DNA from 2 places in the Mycobacterium sp. NPDC050853 genome. Region 2 is predicted to be linked to the other one. Evidence: riboswitches for the same ligand, from Rfam matches in the RefSeq annotation. Region 2 holds a riboswitch; the other holds the start of a gene.
The links. Region 2 has a riboswitch for cobalamin ahead of metE (5-methyltetrahydropteroyltriglutamate--homocysteine S-methyltransferase). Riboswitches for the same ligand answer to the same signal wherever they lie in the genome.

Region 1: it holds a riboswitch for cobalamin, as region 2 does, so the genes downstream of both, AB0H22_RS14245 (iron ABC transporter permease) here and metE (5-methyltetrahydropteroyltriglutamate--homocysteine S-methyltransferase) in region 2, are expected to answer to the same signal.

Annotation. Positions count from the first base shown of each region.
Region 1 is NZ_JBFAGW010000003.1:471,757-479,446, forward strand. Features, by position in the region: gene AB0H22_RS14225 (ATP-dependent Clp protease ATP-binding subunit) at 1-107, shown strand, start outside; gene AB0H22_RS14230 (LLM class flavin-dependent oxidoreductase) at 162-1,028, opposite strand; gene AB0H22_RS14235 (ABC transporter substrate-binding protein) at 1,061-2,053, opposite strand; gene AB0H22_RS14240 (ABC transporter ATP-binding protein) at 2,050-2,826, opposite strand; gene AB0H22_RS14245 (iron ABC transporter permease) at 2,826-3,884, opposite strand; cobalamin riboswitch at 3,995-4,218, opposite strand; cobalamin riboswitch at 4,224-4,348, shown strand; gene AB0H22_RS14250 (CbtB-domain containing protein) at 4,376-4,582, shown strand; gene AB0H22_RS14255 (CbtA family protein) at 4,602-5,396, shown strand; gene AB0H22_RS14260 (oxygenase MpaB family protein) at 5,405-6,781, opposite strand; gene AB0H22_RS14265 (serine hydrolase) at 7,022-7,690, opposite strand, start outside.
Region 2 is NZ_JBFAGW010000001.1:1,567,886-1,575,575, forward strand. Features, by position in the region: gene AB0H22_RS07715 (mycobacterial-type methylenetetrahydrofolate reductase) at 1-98, opposite strand, end outside; gene metE (5-methyltetrahydropteroyltriglutamate--homocysteine S-methyltransferase) at 207-2,486, opposite strand; cobalamin riboswitch at 2,626-2,863, opposite strand; gene AB0H22_RS07725 (PaaI family thioesterase) at 2,932-3,351, shown strand; gene AB0H22_RS07730 (TetR/AcrR family transcriptional regulator) at 3,341-3,937, shown strand; gene fadD8 (fatty-acid--CoA ligase FadD8) at 3,934-5,523, opposite strand; gene AB0H22_RS07740 (LLM class flavin-dependent oxidoreductase) at 5,684-6,781, opposite strand; gene AB0H22_RS07745 (VOC family protein) at 6,833-7,510, shown strand; gene AB0H22_RS07750 (AIM24 family protein) at 7,552-7,690, shown strand, end outside.

The sequences.
Region 1 (7,690 bases), on a different contig from region 2:
AGAGTGCCGGCGAGGACGCAAAGTTCACCTTTGTCAGCCGTCCGAAGCCTGCACTGGTCACCGGTGACGAGCCTGCCGCCGATCTGGCGGCCTCGGCCTCGGAGTAGATCTGATCGAACGCCCGGCCATCCGCATCATGCGGTGGCCGGGCGTTCGGCGTTTCACGGGTGTAGCAGCGGCCTGACTTCCCGGCCGAGCGTATGGATGTAGCCGATGAGGTCGGGCTCGTTCCCGGTGGGGGACGCGATAAAGTCCGTGATACCGAGGTCCCGCAGCGCAAGCAGCTGTGCGGCGACCTCAGCCGCGTCCCCACCGATGCTCGCCGAGGCGTCGAAGGATATCCCGGGGTAATGGCCGGGATCGGTCGCGATGAGTTGAGCGGCACCGGCGCCGACACTGATGGTGCGACTGAGGAAGATCCGATGACCGGGGCCGGGATCGATCTGTGTGCAGTGCGCGGCGACGGTATCGGCCGACACCATGCTGGTCAGCAATGTGCCGTCACCCAACAAGCCGGCCAGGCGCAGTGATTTGGGACCGTTGGCGCCGATCATGATGGGCAGTGGCTCGGTGGGCGGCCAGTCCAGCCGCACCCGGTTCAGCTGCACATACCGCCCGGCGGCACTGACCTCCTTGCCTGCCAACAGGTCCCGCAGGGCGGTCACGTACTCCTCGAGAAGTGTCAAGGGTGAGCCGACCTTGGCGCCGATTTGTGCCATATGGGGCTGCCAGCCGTGCCCGATTCCCGGCACCACCCTGCCGGGAAAACTACGGGCCAGGACGCTGTAGTCCATTGCCGCCGTCACCACATTGCGCACCGGCGCCGAGAGGAAACCGGTACCGACGCTGATCCGCTCGGTCGCGGCGAGGGCCAGGGAGGCGTACGCGATCGACGTGGTGGCGAAACAGTCCTCGCAGACCCACAGGTGGTCGAGCCCGGCATCATCGGCCGCGCGCGAGATGTCAGGCAGCCGCTCGGGTGGAAGGGATGGCGGCACCATCAGGCCGAGGGAGATGGGGGAGCTCATATCGACACCCTATGTGCAGGTGCTGACAGTGCTCAGAATCCCTTGTCGCGCAGGTAGTTCGCAAGGGTGACGATGGCATCAGGATTGCGCGGTCCCTCAACCAGCGCGGCATACGGCAGCACGATGAAGTTCCCGTCGCGCACCGCTTGGGTGTGGCTCATCAGCGGTTGCGCCCTGAGAAGGTTGATCTTCGCGTCGGCGGTGTTGTTCGGTCCCACCCCGTAGTCGCAGATGATGATCACCTGTGGGTCACGCTGGGCGGCGGTCTCCCACGCAGTGGTGGTCCAGCTGTCGTCGAGGTCGGAGAAGATGTTATGGCCGCCGGCCTTCTCGATGATCTGTTGTGGCGCTGCGTTCTTACCCGAGGTGAACGGCTCGGCCTCGCCGCTGTCGTACAGGAATACGCGTGCCGTTGGCTGCGCGTGTGGGATGCGTGAGTGCACGTCGTCGATGGTCTTGCGGTACCTGGCGATCAGGTCGCGGGCACGTTCCTGAACCCCGAAGAGGGCCCCCAGATTGGTCAGGTCCTCGTACAGTGCGTCGAGCGGTGGTTTGATGCCTCGCCGGACGGTTCCGGGTTGACGGCACGCCTCGGTGAGCTGGTAGGGCACCGCACCGATGGAACGCACCCAATCCGGGGTCAGCCCGGCGGTTTCGTTGAATCCGTAACTCCACCCGGCGAATACGAGATCGGGGCGTGCGGCCTGCACGGCTTCGCGGGTGAATCCCTGTCCCAGGTTCGTGGTGGATTCGAACTGCGCCTTCCACGGTGAGGTCTTGACGTCGCGGTCTTGTCCGGCATCGATGAAGTAGCCCGCCATTCGGTCCTGCAGGCCGAGAGCAAACAGGAGCTCGGTAACCCCGGTGTCATTGCTGACAGCTCGGGTTACGGGAACCGGAACCTCAAGTGGTGCACCGCAATTATCGACGGATACCCGCTCGGTTCCGGGATTCTGAGTCTCGATGGTCGCGCAGCTCGCCGATATCAGCGACACCACGACCGTCATGCTTACCAGGGTCTTCATTCTGTCTCCTCGTGTGGGTCGAAGATGATCTGCGGGACACCGCTTCGCGGATGCGCGATGACATGACAGCCGATGCCGAACCAGCGGGCGATGGACTCGGTGGTGATGACCTCGTGCGGTGTCCCCGACAGCACCACATGGCCTTCCGCCATTACGTGGATCGCATCGCAGTACTGTGCCGCGAGGTTGAGGTCGTGAAGTGCGGCGATGACCGTAATACCCAGGATCCGAGCCGAACTGAGTATCGAGTACTGATGGCGGACATCCAGATGGTTGGTCGGCTCGTCGAGAACCAACACGCGCGGTTGCTGTGCCAGGGCGCGGGCGATGAGAACCCGCTGCCGCTCGCCACCGGAGAGGGAACTGAACCTCCGGCCGGCGAGTGCCGTCACATCCGCCGTCTCGGTGGCCTCCGCACAGATACGTCGGTCCTGCTCGGAGGTGCCGCGCAGGGATGTGCTGTGCGGTAGCCGGCCGGTGGCGACCACTTCCTCGGCGGTGAAGTCGAAATCCAATGACATGTCCTGGGTTAGCGCCGCCACCTGGCGGGCGTTCTCCCGCATGCTGATTGCGTGCACGGATACTCCGTTGACCTGAACATCGCCCGATACCGGAACAAGCGCCCGGTACAGGCAGCGCAGGGTGGTCGACTTGCCGCTGCCATTGGGGCCGACAATGCCGACAAATTCGCCCGACGCGACCTCAAGATCGATATCCGAGACGATCCGTGCGCCGGCGATATCCACCGACACATCTCGATAAGTGACCTCCATCAGCTCACCGCCCCTGCCGACATTGCGCGGCGGCGCATCAATCCGACGAAGACCGGTACCCCGACGGCCGCTGTGATCGCGCCCAACGGAAGCTCCTGTGGCGGAATCGTGGTCCGCGCAACAAGATCGGCGGCAACCAGGAAACATGCGCCCAGCACGGGTGCAACGATCAAGACCCGGCGATGGTCCGCGCCGACGAGCAGCCGTGCCGCGTGAGGAATCACCAGTCCCACGAATCCGATTGCTCCGCAGATCGATACATAGCATCCAGTCATCGCGGCGGAGAGCACGAACAACGCCACCCGGAACCGACCGGCAGGTAGGCCCAGCGATGCGCTCACCTCGTCGCCCATGGCGAGGGCGTTGAGCTGGCGGGTCAGCCCTGTGACGCAAACGATCCCGATCACCGTCGCCGCGAGCGCCACCGGCACCTTGTCCCAGGATGACGCGCCCAGGCTGCCGAGCAGCCAGAACATGACACTGCGCGCCGCCTCACCGTTCGGCGCCAAGAACACCAGTACCGTCGTCACCGCGGACAGGCCGTAGCCCACGGCCGTGCCTACCAGGACCAGCCTGAGCGGCACCAAACCCTGTGGAGTACGGGCAATTTGGTAGACCAGCGCTGTTGCGGCGAGGGCGCCGAGCGATGCCGACAGCGATAGTGCATAGGCGCCGAAAGCGCCGAGCACGCCGTAGACCACTACTGCGGTCGCACCGACGGAGGCTCCCGATGAAATGCCGAGAACGTATGGATCTGCCAGGGCGTTACGGACCATCGCCTGCACGACCACGCCCACAATGCTGAGCCCCGCGCCGACGAGGATTGCGAGAATCACTCGCGGCAGCCTGGACTCGACGACGATCCGGTAGTTCGCAGCATCGGCGGCTCGAACAGAGCCGCCGGTCCCGCCCACCCAGAGGAAATGCAGACAGTCGCGCCAGGGCACTTCGGCTGTACCGAACACGAGCGCCGCCACGGACAGCAGTACCAGCGCCGCCAAGCCGCCGCCCGCCGCAAGGACCACTGATCGTCCCTGCTGTGCTGCGGGCATCGGCATCCCTGCGTCGTCGGGTCGCCTGCGTCGTCACGGGAAGAGCCAGGAGGTGGATACGCCGAATACCTGCGCCGTCCACCAGCTGATCCCTCGGCGCCGGCGAAGGCCACACCGGATGGTGCGGCCGCATTGGCAGGTCTTCGGACTCGCGGACACAAGGCTTGTGCTCAAGCCTCACCTACCGGCGGCTGCTTCCCGGGCGTGCCCAGTGCTTGTTATGCCGCTGTCGTTTCCACTTACCGCTGCGGGGCAGTTCCGGATTTACACCGGATTCCCTCTTGCGATCTCCGGAAGCACCCCTGGCGCTCCCGGAGAAACCAATACGAAGCCAAAACTATCACTCGAATGCGCAGCCCAGCTGCGTCGACTAAGCTCAATCCGTCCTTCGACAGGACGGGAACCTGGTGTAATCCCAGGACGGTCGCGCCACTGTGAGAGTCAGACCCTGCCGTCGATAAGAACGAATCGGGACGCGGTATCCCGAAAGGAGCAACATGGCCCACACAACGTCCGCCAGCCGTCCGGTTGCGGTATCGATTCCCCAGGCAGCGCTGTGGTTGAGCGCGACCACGTTCCTCGCGCTACTCGCCTATTACTTCATCGGCATCGACCAGGGTGCGGTGTCGATCTTTGGCAGCGATATGCATGTCCATGAATTTGTGCATGACGCTCGCCACCTGCTGGGTTTCCCCTGCCACTGATCAAGAGGCGGATAACTCAGTGGAAAAGTCAATAATCCTGCGCGGCTTAGGCTTTGGCGCCGTCGGCGGGCTGCTGTCCTTCATTTTCGGATGGATATTCGTCGAACCCGTTATCAACAGGGCCATCTCGTATGAAGAGGGCAGGGGCGAGGCGCAAGCCGCACTCGACGCGGCGGCCGGTGTCCACGCTCATCACGAGGGTGCGGAACTGTTCAGCCGGTTCGCGCAGGCCAATGCGGGCCTGGCTCTTGGGGTCATCGGATTCGGCATCGCGATGGGTGCGCTGTTCGCGGTGACCTATGTGGTGGCCATCGGTCGGGTGGGCAATCTCAGCCCGCGTGCGCTGGCGCTCTCGGTCGCGGGCGGTTTGTTCCTGGTGCTGTACGTCGTGCCGTTCCTGAAGTTCCCGGCCAATCCGCCGGCGGCGAGCGCCGACGGCACTATCAAGGAGCGCACCGGCTACTTCGTGTTGATGATCCTCGTCGCGGCGATCGCGCTGGCAGTGGCGCTCTGGGTGGGCAGGAAGCTTACCGAGCGTTGGGAGACGTGGACGGCCACGCTGGTTGCGGCCGCGGTGTTCGTGGTTCTGGTGGTTCTGGTCATGGCGGTGACGCCGGGGTTCGTCGAGGCACCACAACCGCTGCTAGATGCCAACGGGACGATCGTCTACCCGGGCTTCCCGGCGCATGACTTGTACCTGTTCCGGATGTACTCGTTCACCACGCAGGCGATCATGTGGGCGACGATCGGTATCGGGTTCGCGACCGTGATCGGGCGCAAGCCGGCCAGTACGGACGCGGCGGTCACCGTCTAGGGATCGGACTAGGCGGCGGTGAACTTCCGTCCCGAGGTGTTGCCGTCGTGCATCGCAAAGGTCGTCTTCACCCGTAAGGGTTTCTCCGCGACGTCCAAGGCCAGTTTTATGTAGTTGCCCGGATTCGGTATGGCTGCCCCATGGACCAGTCGACGCACCACGCCGATACCGGGGATCTTGTCGCGCATCGCGGCGACGTGTGAGACCGGGATGGCGACGGCCTTGAGCGCGAGTCCCGCTAGGCGATGGTCAACCCATTGATAACCGGTGTCGCGGAAGAATTCGTCCATGGCCTCGGGGCCCATGATGACCGAACCGGTTGCGCTGAGAAACAGTGAACCGACACGGGTGAGGATCGGCCCCAGGAGTGTCTCGCCGCCGGGGACGGCCGATGTCGCGCGATTGATGGCGCCAAGTCCCACCTCGACGAGTTCGGTGCGCCAGGGTGAGGAGTTGCCCGATCGCGCGAGCAGGTAGTCGAGATTGTGCATCGCATCCAATCCCGTTCGGGGAATGAGTTCTTCGGCGACACCGAAAACGTGCGCCCACCGCAGTGTGTGGTGCCAGCTGTCATCGAGGTCTTCGAGGGTGCATGGCCGCCCGTGCCGATGGTCGATGAGTAGTGCACCCAGGCTTGCGGCCTCCAGGAAACCCAGCATCGATGAGTTGGATATCGGGTTGCCGTTCTGGGCGTACTGCTCCTCGCCCCACGCGGAACGTAATCCCTTGCGCGCCAGCGAATGCACCAGACGTACCCGGAGTGCGAGCTTCATGCCGTCCCCGCCGGGCGTGAATGCGTCACGGTCGAAAAGCCGGCCGAAGAATCGTGCGGTCTCCACAACACGTTGCGGACCTTCGTCACGGAAGCGTCCACTGGCCCCTGTGGACGCGGAGACATCGGCGTTCATCACCGTGTCAAAAATCGCGAACGTGCCCACGATCACGATCGTGAGCAGCGTGGAGCTGGTCATCCGCCTGCGTCCGCGTTCGGCCTTGGCCGGGTCCCACCAGTCCGGCACCCGGTAGGCGTCCTCCAGTAGCGCCCGCAATTCCTCCGGCGGGTTGTCGAGCGATTCGATGCCCTGGTCGATCGCCTGGTCGAACAGGCGCCGGGCCTCTTTCGAGCCCAGGCGCCCGAACATATCCACCACGGCGTCCATCAGCTCGTCGCCCTGCCACATGTGGTCGTCGAACAGCAGGCTTTGTGGTGTGGGCGTGAATTCGTCCTCCACCTCGTACCAGGGACCGAACATGTGGTGCCTGCAGTGGCGCCATACCCAGCTGAATTCGTCCTTGGCGGGCGGAATCGGCCGTAGGGACATGCCTTTTCGGTAGTAGTAGTCGTTCTTGTGCTTGATGTCTTTCGAGCTCACAGGTTTCGCCATTGAACCAGCCCTTCTCGAGGGTCCTGCGTATTCCAGCAGTTTGGCAACGTATGTTGTTAATTCTGGAAAGTATCAGCAGACAGGCTGTGGCGCTAGACCTGATCCGACAATTGACGGGGCCGGAATCCCGCCGTGAGAGGTAGGAGACCTGTGGTCCTGATCTGGGCCCGGGCCGGTCAGCCGAGACTGATGGTCTTCGCGAGCCCGCTCATCCAGACTTGATGGTCTTCGCGAGCCCGCTCATCCCAGCTTCTTGAAGACACCCTTGGCCAGACCGATGACCCAACCGGCTGCACCGGGGCCGAACGCGCGATCCCAGTTCAGTTGGAAGCTGACCACATACGGTTGACGGTTGCGGTCCTCGGCGTACCAGCTGAATGTCAGGTCGCCGGGTAGGTTGCCGCCCTTGGCACCGATATAGCGCCAGTTTTCGCTGTGCAGGTCGATACCCGGTTCTGCCGACAGAAGATCACGGATCGGAGCAGCCGGGCCGACGGCGACCTTCTGCAGCGCCGCGTGCACCCGGCAGATGTCCTCGGCGCTGCCGTACCACTCGATGCCGTATTTCGACGCCGGTGTGGTGGTCCGGTCGGGATCCAGCTTGTAGTCGTGGGTATCTGCGTCGGCGAGCATCTGACCGCGCTGCGCAGGTGTGGTGACGTCCTTCCATTGCTGTCGGACGTCGGGTACTCCCCAGCCGATGTTGAAAAGCTCATGCATCGTGGGGAAGGGCGTCATCGATCCCGGATCGTGATGGCCTCCGTCGGCCAGCGCCTTCTCGATCGCCTGTCTACCGAGGCGGTTGATCAGCATGTCGGTGCCCATGTTGTCGCTCACCGAGATCATCTTCTGGGCTGCGGTGCGCACTGAGACCGTCGAGCCCGTGGCGAGCTTGTCCATCGAGCTTCC
Region 2 (7,690 bases):
GAGAAACTGGACAGTTTCCGCAGCTCTTCCGACGCCTTGCCGAGGCCGCCATCGACGTTGGGCGGCACCAGTTCCAATGCAACGGTATTCATCGACACCAGGTACCTCCGATTTGGCTCGCTAATGGTTTATACACCAATAAATCTCGCACGCGACCAGTCCCCCGCAGGGGGCTCCTGCGGGGGACTGGTCGCAGCAATCGAGATCTAGACGCCGGACCGCGCCTCGACAGCGGCGGCCACCAGGTTGGCCAGCGAGGCAGTCACCTCGTCAACCTTGCGGGTCTTTAAACCGCAGTCCGGGTTCACCCAAAGGCGCTGGGCTGGAACGGCCTTCAGTGCCTCGCGGAGCGAAGCCGTCATCTCCTCGCTGGTCGGAACCCGGGGCGAGTGGATGTCGTACACGCCCGGGCCGACGCTGTTGGAGAATCCGATCGCATTGAGATCGTCGAGCACCTCCATATGCGAGCGGGCGGCCTCGATCGAGGTGACGTCGGCGTCTAGGTCGGCAATCGCACCGATCACCTCGCCGAACTCCGAGTAGCACAGGTGCGTGTGGATCTGTGTCGCGTCGGACACGCCCGAGGTGGAAAGCCGGAACGCGCCGACTGCCCAGTCCAGGTATGCGGGCTTGTCCGCCGTGCGCAACGGCAGCAGCTCGCGCAGCGCAGGCTCGTCCACCTGGATGATGGCGATTCCGGCGCCCTGCAGGTCCACCGTCTCGTCCCGAATCGCCAGGGCGATCTGATTCGCGGTGTCCGCCAACGGCTGATCGTCGCGGACGAAGGACCACGCCAGGATCGTCACCGGCCCGGTCAGCATGCCCTTGACATACTTGGCGGTCAGCGACTGTGCGTAGGTTGCCCACTCAACAGTCATCGGGTTCTGCCGTGCCACATCGCCGTACAGGATCGGCGGGCGTACGCAGCGGCTGCCATACGACTGGACCCAACCGTTCTGGGTGGCGAAGAAGCCGTCGAGCTGCTCGGCGAAGTACTGCACCATGTCATTGCGTTCCGGCTCGCCGTGCACCAGCACGTCCAGGCCCAGCTTCTCCTGCAGCGCAATGACATCGGCAACCTCGCCGCGCATGCGCCGTACGTACTCCGCCTCGTCGATCTCGCCCTTGGTCAATGCCGCGCGCGCCACCCGGATTTCCGTGGTCTGCGGGAACGACCCGATGGTGGTGGTCGGCAGCTCGGGAAGCTTCAGCCGCTCGCCCTGGCTACGCCGGCGCTCTGCGGCATCGCCGCGTGAAACACCATCCGCCAGAATCGAATCCAGCCGCGCACGGATCTGTCCGTTGTTCAGGCGCGGGTCCGTCTTGCGTGACTCGACGGCAGCGTTCGATGCCGCGAACTCCGCGGCAACAGCGTCGCGCCCCTCGCTCAGTGCCCGCGCCAGCACGACGACTTCCTTGACCTTCTCCTCGGCGAAGGCCAACCAGCTGCGCAGCTGGTCATCGAGTTCGGTCTCCGGCTCTAGCGAGTACGGCACATGCAGCGTCGAGCACGATGTAGAAACTGCTACCGCACCCGCTGATCCCAGCAGCGTCGCCAGTGTGCCCAGCGCCGACTCGAGATTGGTGCGCCAGATGTTTCGGCCGTCGACAACGCCTGCCACAACGGTCTTTCCAGCGAGTTCCGGAACCGATGCCACACCCGCCGCCGACCCGTAGACCAGGTCGACGCCGATCGCCTCGATCGGTGTGCGGGCCAGGGCGGGCAGGGCCGCCCCGAGGTCACCGAAGTAGGTGGCCACCAAGATCGCGGGGCGATCGGCAACCGTACCGAGGCGGCCATACACCCGCTCGGCCAGTTCCGGGCCGTTCGGCAGGATGTCGGTGACGAGCACCGGCTCGTCGATCTGAACCCAGGTGACCCCGGCCTCGGCAAGCTGCACCAGCAGCTGCTCGTACAGCGACACCACCTCATCGAGACGCTCGATGGTCGCGGCGGCACCATCGACGGCCTTGCTCAGCGCGAGGAAGGTGATCGGCCCAACAACTACCGGACGTGCCGGAATACCCAGCGCCTGAGCCTCTTTCAGCTCGCTGAACAACTTGGCGGGGTTCAGCTCGAATCGGGTGTCGGGCCCGATCTCCGGCACCAGGTAGTGGTAGTTGGTGTCGAACCACTTCGTCATTTCCAGCGGTGTCACCTCGTCATTGCCGCGCGCGGCGGCGAAGTACCGATCGAGGTCGTCTGCGATGCCCGCGACACGGGGCGGCAATGCGCCTAGCAGCACCGCGGTGTCGAGTACCTGGTCGTAATAGGAGAACGTGTTGACCGGCACGGAATCGAGACCGGCGGCGGCGAGTGCGGCCCAGTTGTCGCGCCGCAGCCCGGCTGCGATCTTCTCGAGCTCTTCGCGGCTGGTGCGTCCGGCCCAGTAGCTTTCGGTAGCCCGTTTGAGCTCACGGCGTGGGCCGATGCGCGCCGAACCGAGCGTGGTTGCGGTAAAAGCCGCAGATGGTTGATCCGTCATTTCTAGTCCTTCATCAACAGCGGGGTGGCCACCGCCAGGGGACGAAAGAACCGAGCACGGGCCCACCGCAACAGATATCTGTTCGGTGAAACCGATTCGGTCATACGCCCATTCCGCGAAGCGATGATCCGCCGGGTGCGGCGCACCCGGCACGGCTGGCAGGTCTTCGGACTTACAGGCGTTACCCGGGCTCAGGTTTTCCTACGGGCCGTCGCTTCCCGGGGCTTCCTTAGTGCTTCCCCAGTGCTTAAGACGGCGTTCGTTCCTGCATACCGCTGCGGGACAGTCCCGGATTCTCACCGGGTTCCCTCTCGTGCCGAACAGCCCTGTTGGGCGGCGCTTCACTCGATGCTGGCATCGGCCGAAACCGATACCAGCAGACCAGCTGCATCTTCATCATATGCACGCTGGCTCGTGCAATTATTAGCGACTACTCTCTAATATTGTGATCACCCTGGACCAGGCCCGACAGGTGCTCGATGCGCAGCCATTCAGTCGCCTCCTGGGCGCCTCCATCAGCCGGCTCGATGAGTCCGGAATTCAGCTCTCGCTCGACATCCGCGACGAGCTGCGGCAGCAGAGCGGGTTCATTCACGGCGGGGTGCTGAGTTACCTCGCCGATAACGCGATCACCTACGCCTGCGCCCTTGGCCTGGGCGGGGACATCGTGACCAGCGGATACACCATTGAGTACGTGGCCCCCGCGCGCGACGGTCTGCGTCTGCTCGCCGACGCATCCCTGGTGAGCTCGGGTCGCACCAAGGCGCTCGGCCGCTGCGAGATCTCCGTCGAGGATCACGACGGGCACACCAAGCTGGTCGCGGTCGCCCAGGGCACGAGCATGGTCCGGCGCAGTGGGGCGTAAGCCGCAGTACACCGCGGACGACATCCTCGATGCGGCCCTGAGCTTGGTGGCTTCGGGTGGGCCGTCGGCTGCCACCGCGGCCGCCGTCGGGAAGGTCCTGGGCGCACCCTCAGGTTCGGTGTACCACCGGTTCGCCAGCCGGGATGAGCTCGTGGCCCGCCTCTGGCTGCGGTCCATCACGCGCTACCAGGACGGGATACTTGCTGCGCTCGCGATGCCCGACCCCGACGACGCACTGGCGGCGACGATCAATCACGCCTTCGACTGGACCCAGCAGAACCGCAACGAGGCACTGCTGCTACTCCAGTACGAGAAGGCCGATCTGGTCGCCCACTGGCCCGATACCCTCGCAGCCGAGCTCACGTCGCTGAACTCTCGGGTGCGAAAGGCATTACGCGAGTACGCCGAACGTCGCTTCGAGGCGGTGACTCACGAGCTGCTCGACAAGATGGTGTTCACACTGATCGACATGCCGTATGCCGCGATACGCCGGCATCTACCCGATAAGGGCGAGCCCGCACCATGGCTTCGCGAGTTCATTCACTCCAGCGCGCGGAACCTTCTCTCGGGAGCGGAGGGAAGCTAGACCGCCGCGTACTTCTGACGCAGGGCCTTCTTGTCCAGCTTTCCCAGCGCGGTCAACGGCAGCGACTCGGCGACGATCACATGCTTGGGCGACTGCACCGAGCCCTTGCGATCCTTCACCGCGGCCTGAATCTCGGACGTCATCTTGGAGACCGCGCCACCGCTACGGTCGGCATCGGCGCGCAGCACCACGATCGCCGTCACCGCTTCACCCCACTTCTCGTCGGGCACCCCGATGACCCCGACCTGCGCGACCGACGGATGTTCGGCGACAACGTCCTCCACCTCGCGCGGGAAGACGTTGAAACCACCGGTGACGATCATGTCCTTGGTCCGGTCGACGATGAACCAGAAGCCGTCCTCGTCCTCGCGCGCGATATCGCCGGTGCGCAGCCAGCCGTTCTTGAAGGTGTCGGCCGTCTGCTCGGGCAGTTCCCAATAGCCGCCTGCCACCAAGGGCCCCGCCACACAGATCTCGCCGGGCTCACCCTGCTTCACCGGCTGGTCGTTCTCGCCGAGCAGCGCGGTGCGCAGGAATGCCGAGGGCCTGCCGCAGCTGGAGAGCCGCTTGACATCGTGATCGCCCTTGGCCAGGTAGCTGATCACCATGGGCGCCTCGGACTGGCCGAAGTACTGCGCGAAGATCGGTCCGAAACGCTCGATGGCCTCCGCCAGCCGCACCGGGTTGATGGCCGAGGCGCCGTAGTAGACGGTCTGCAGCGAGGACAGGTCGCGGGTGTGTGAATCCGGATGGTCCATCAGCGCGTAGATCATCGAGGGCACCAGCATGGTGGCGGTGATCTTGTGCTCTTCGATCGCCTGCAGGACGGCACCCGCATCGAACTTCGGCACCACCACCATCGACCCACCCTTCATCAGGGTCGGCATGAAGAACGCGGCCCCGGCATGTGAAAGCGGGGTGCACATCAGGAATTTGGGGCGCTCAGGCCACTCCCACTCGGCCAGCTGGATCTGCGTCATGGTGAGAATCGACTGCGAGGTTCCGATGACGCCCTTGGGCTTACCTGTCGTCCCACCCGTGTAGGTGAGCCCGTTGATGTGTTCGGGTGACAGGTTGATCGGCACCAGCGGCTTCGCCGCAAAGCCCGCAGCCACGGCAACCAAGTCGTGCCCCACCCCGGCCAGTTCCGCCGGAACGGGCCCGAGCGTCAGCACACGGGTCAGCGTCGGCACCTTCTCCACCAATGCGGCGGCACGCTCCACGAACTGCGGCGTCGGGTCGATGACGATCGTGGTGATCTTGGCATCGGCCAGCACATAGGCATGGTCATCGAGGGACCCGAGCGGGTGCAGCGCGGTGCGTCGGGTGCCCAGCAGCTGCCCGGCCCCGATCACCAATAACACCTCGGGGCGGTTGAGCGCCAGCATGCCTTGACCGTCAGTCGGATCGGGCACCAGTGAAGTGAAAGCCTGGATGTACCTGCTGATCTCATCGGCCATCTGGGCGCCGGTGAGGGTCACATCCCCGAGTACCAGCGCGGGCACGCTCGCGTTCTTTTTCAGGGCAGCAACCAGCAGGTGCCCGGAGTTGATCGACCCGTGCAGCGGGTCAAAGAGATCAGGCATCGCACTCCTCAGTGAATAGTCGCCGATCAGCCACTTCGCTCGACGTTAGAACATGTTCTAGTTTTGGGCAAGAACGAGCCCGTCAGCGCCACTATGGCGTGCCAAATCGGATTGCCGCGCAGTCGGCCACAACCGGCGCGCTCTTCGGTGAGGCTTGGGCTCAGGACGCGGTAAATCCCTTGGCCCGCTGCGTGTCCTGCGTACCCCACAGCGTCGACGTAACCTCTGCTCTCACCAGCGGGACAACCTCTTCGGCGAATCGGTGCAGGGTGTCCTTCTGTTCCTCGAAATCGGCCTCGGGACTCAGCGAGATCGATTGGAACTCGTGACCGAAGGCGTCATGCCACTCCACGATCTTCTCGGCCACCCGTTCCGGCGATCCGGCCAGCACCGGCCCCCGATCGGCCGCGTCCTCGATGGATTCGAAGGACGGAAACTTGCCGACGGCCTTCGGATGGTCCTTGAGCTTGGCCATCTGCGCCAGCCTGGCCTCGTAGATCGGCCGGTACTGCGCGATGGCCTGTTCGGTTGTATCTGCCAGATAGAGGCCACCCGATCCTGCGCCCACGTACAGCTGCGCCGGGTCGTGCCCGTTCTCCGCGTAAAGCTCGCGATACCTGTCGATGAGAACCTTGTAGTTCTCCTTGGGCTGCAGGGCATTTGCGGTGACGATCGGGTCACCCCACTTGGCGGCGAGTTCGACGGCGAACGTCGAGGTCGCCGACCCATGCCAGATCCGGAACGGTCCGTCGTACGGCCGGGGCAGCGTGGTGGCGTCGGTAAGCGGATGCCGGTGCACCCCCGTCCAGTCGACGTGTTCCTCACGAAGGAGTCGACGCAATAGCTCGTAGTTCTCCTGCAGGTACTCGTACTGCTTGGCGATATCGAGTCCCATCAACGGGTACTGCCGGTCCTCATTGCCCTTCCCGATGACGATCTCCAGGCGACCGCGGCTCAGCTGGTCGATGGTGGCGAAGTCCTCGGCGGCGCGCACCGGGTCCAGCAGGGACAGCACCGTAACGCCGGTCGATAACAGGATTCGGTCGGTGGCGGCGGCCAGCGCACCCAGCAGCACGGTCGGAGCCGAGGAGAGCACGTCTCCCGCATGCCGTTCCCCGACCGCGAAGGAGTCGAAGCCCAGGCTCTCGGCCAGTACCGCAGTCTCGACCACGCGGTTCAGTCGGTCGGCGGCGGGCGTCAACGCCCCCGTCGTGGGGTTTGGTAGGTAGAAGACAATGTCGAGAAGCTGAAAGCGCACACCACCAGTATGCATAAGCGGACTTCGGTCCGGCAGGGAGGAAATGCTCTGATGATCACCGAACTGGACTCGGTGCTTCTGGACGTTCCAAATCTCGCTGACGCAAAGGCCGCCTACTCGCGGCTGCTCGGCACCGAAACTCCGCACCCCCAGCTCTACCTCGGGCTCCCCGAATGGGCACCGCACCCCGGGATACTGTTTCGTGTCGAGGACCTATCGTCCAATGCTCGGATCCTCGAACGCCGCGGCCTCTCGCTGACTTCTCGCGGAGACCTCGCGACGGGACAGGCCGACGGACTCACCCTGGGATTGACTGAACGACCGGACGCGCCCGCACGGTCAGCCCCCGAGAGCGGCCAGATTGATCACCTGGTGCTGATCTCCCCCAACCGCGACAGGATCATCGCGACGCTGTGCGGACGGCTCGGATTTGACCTGCGTTTGGATCGCTTGCAGCCCTGGGGTGTCCACCAATTGTTCTTCCGGTGCGCGGGCCTGGTGGTTGAGGTTGTACTCCGCACCGACGAGGCAGCCGACCCCGCCGGACCCGACTCGCTGTGGGGAATCGCCTGGCGCACCGCCGATATCGACGCCTCGTATGCCCGTCTGACGGCGGCCGATGTCACGCTCAGCGATATCCGAGACGGCCACAAGCCCGGAACACGGGTTGCCACCGTCAAAGATCCGGGGCTGGCGGTCCCCACAATCCTGATCGAACAACGTTCCTGATCGAACGACGCCCTTAAGCGAACACCGCTAGCTTGGTTGTCATGACGACTCCGAACCCCGGAAGCTGGCAACCCGACCCCGACGGACGATTCGAATTCCGCTGGCATGACGGCCAGCGCTGGACGGATCAAGTCGCACACCAGGGCAAGGTCAGTGCGGCTCCGCTGGGCGGCCCCGCAC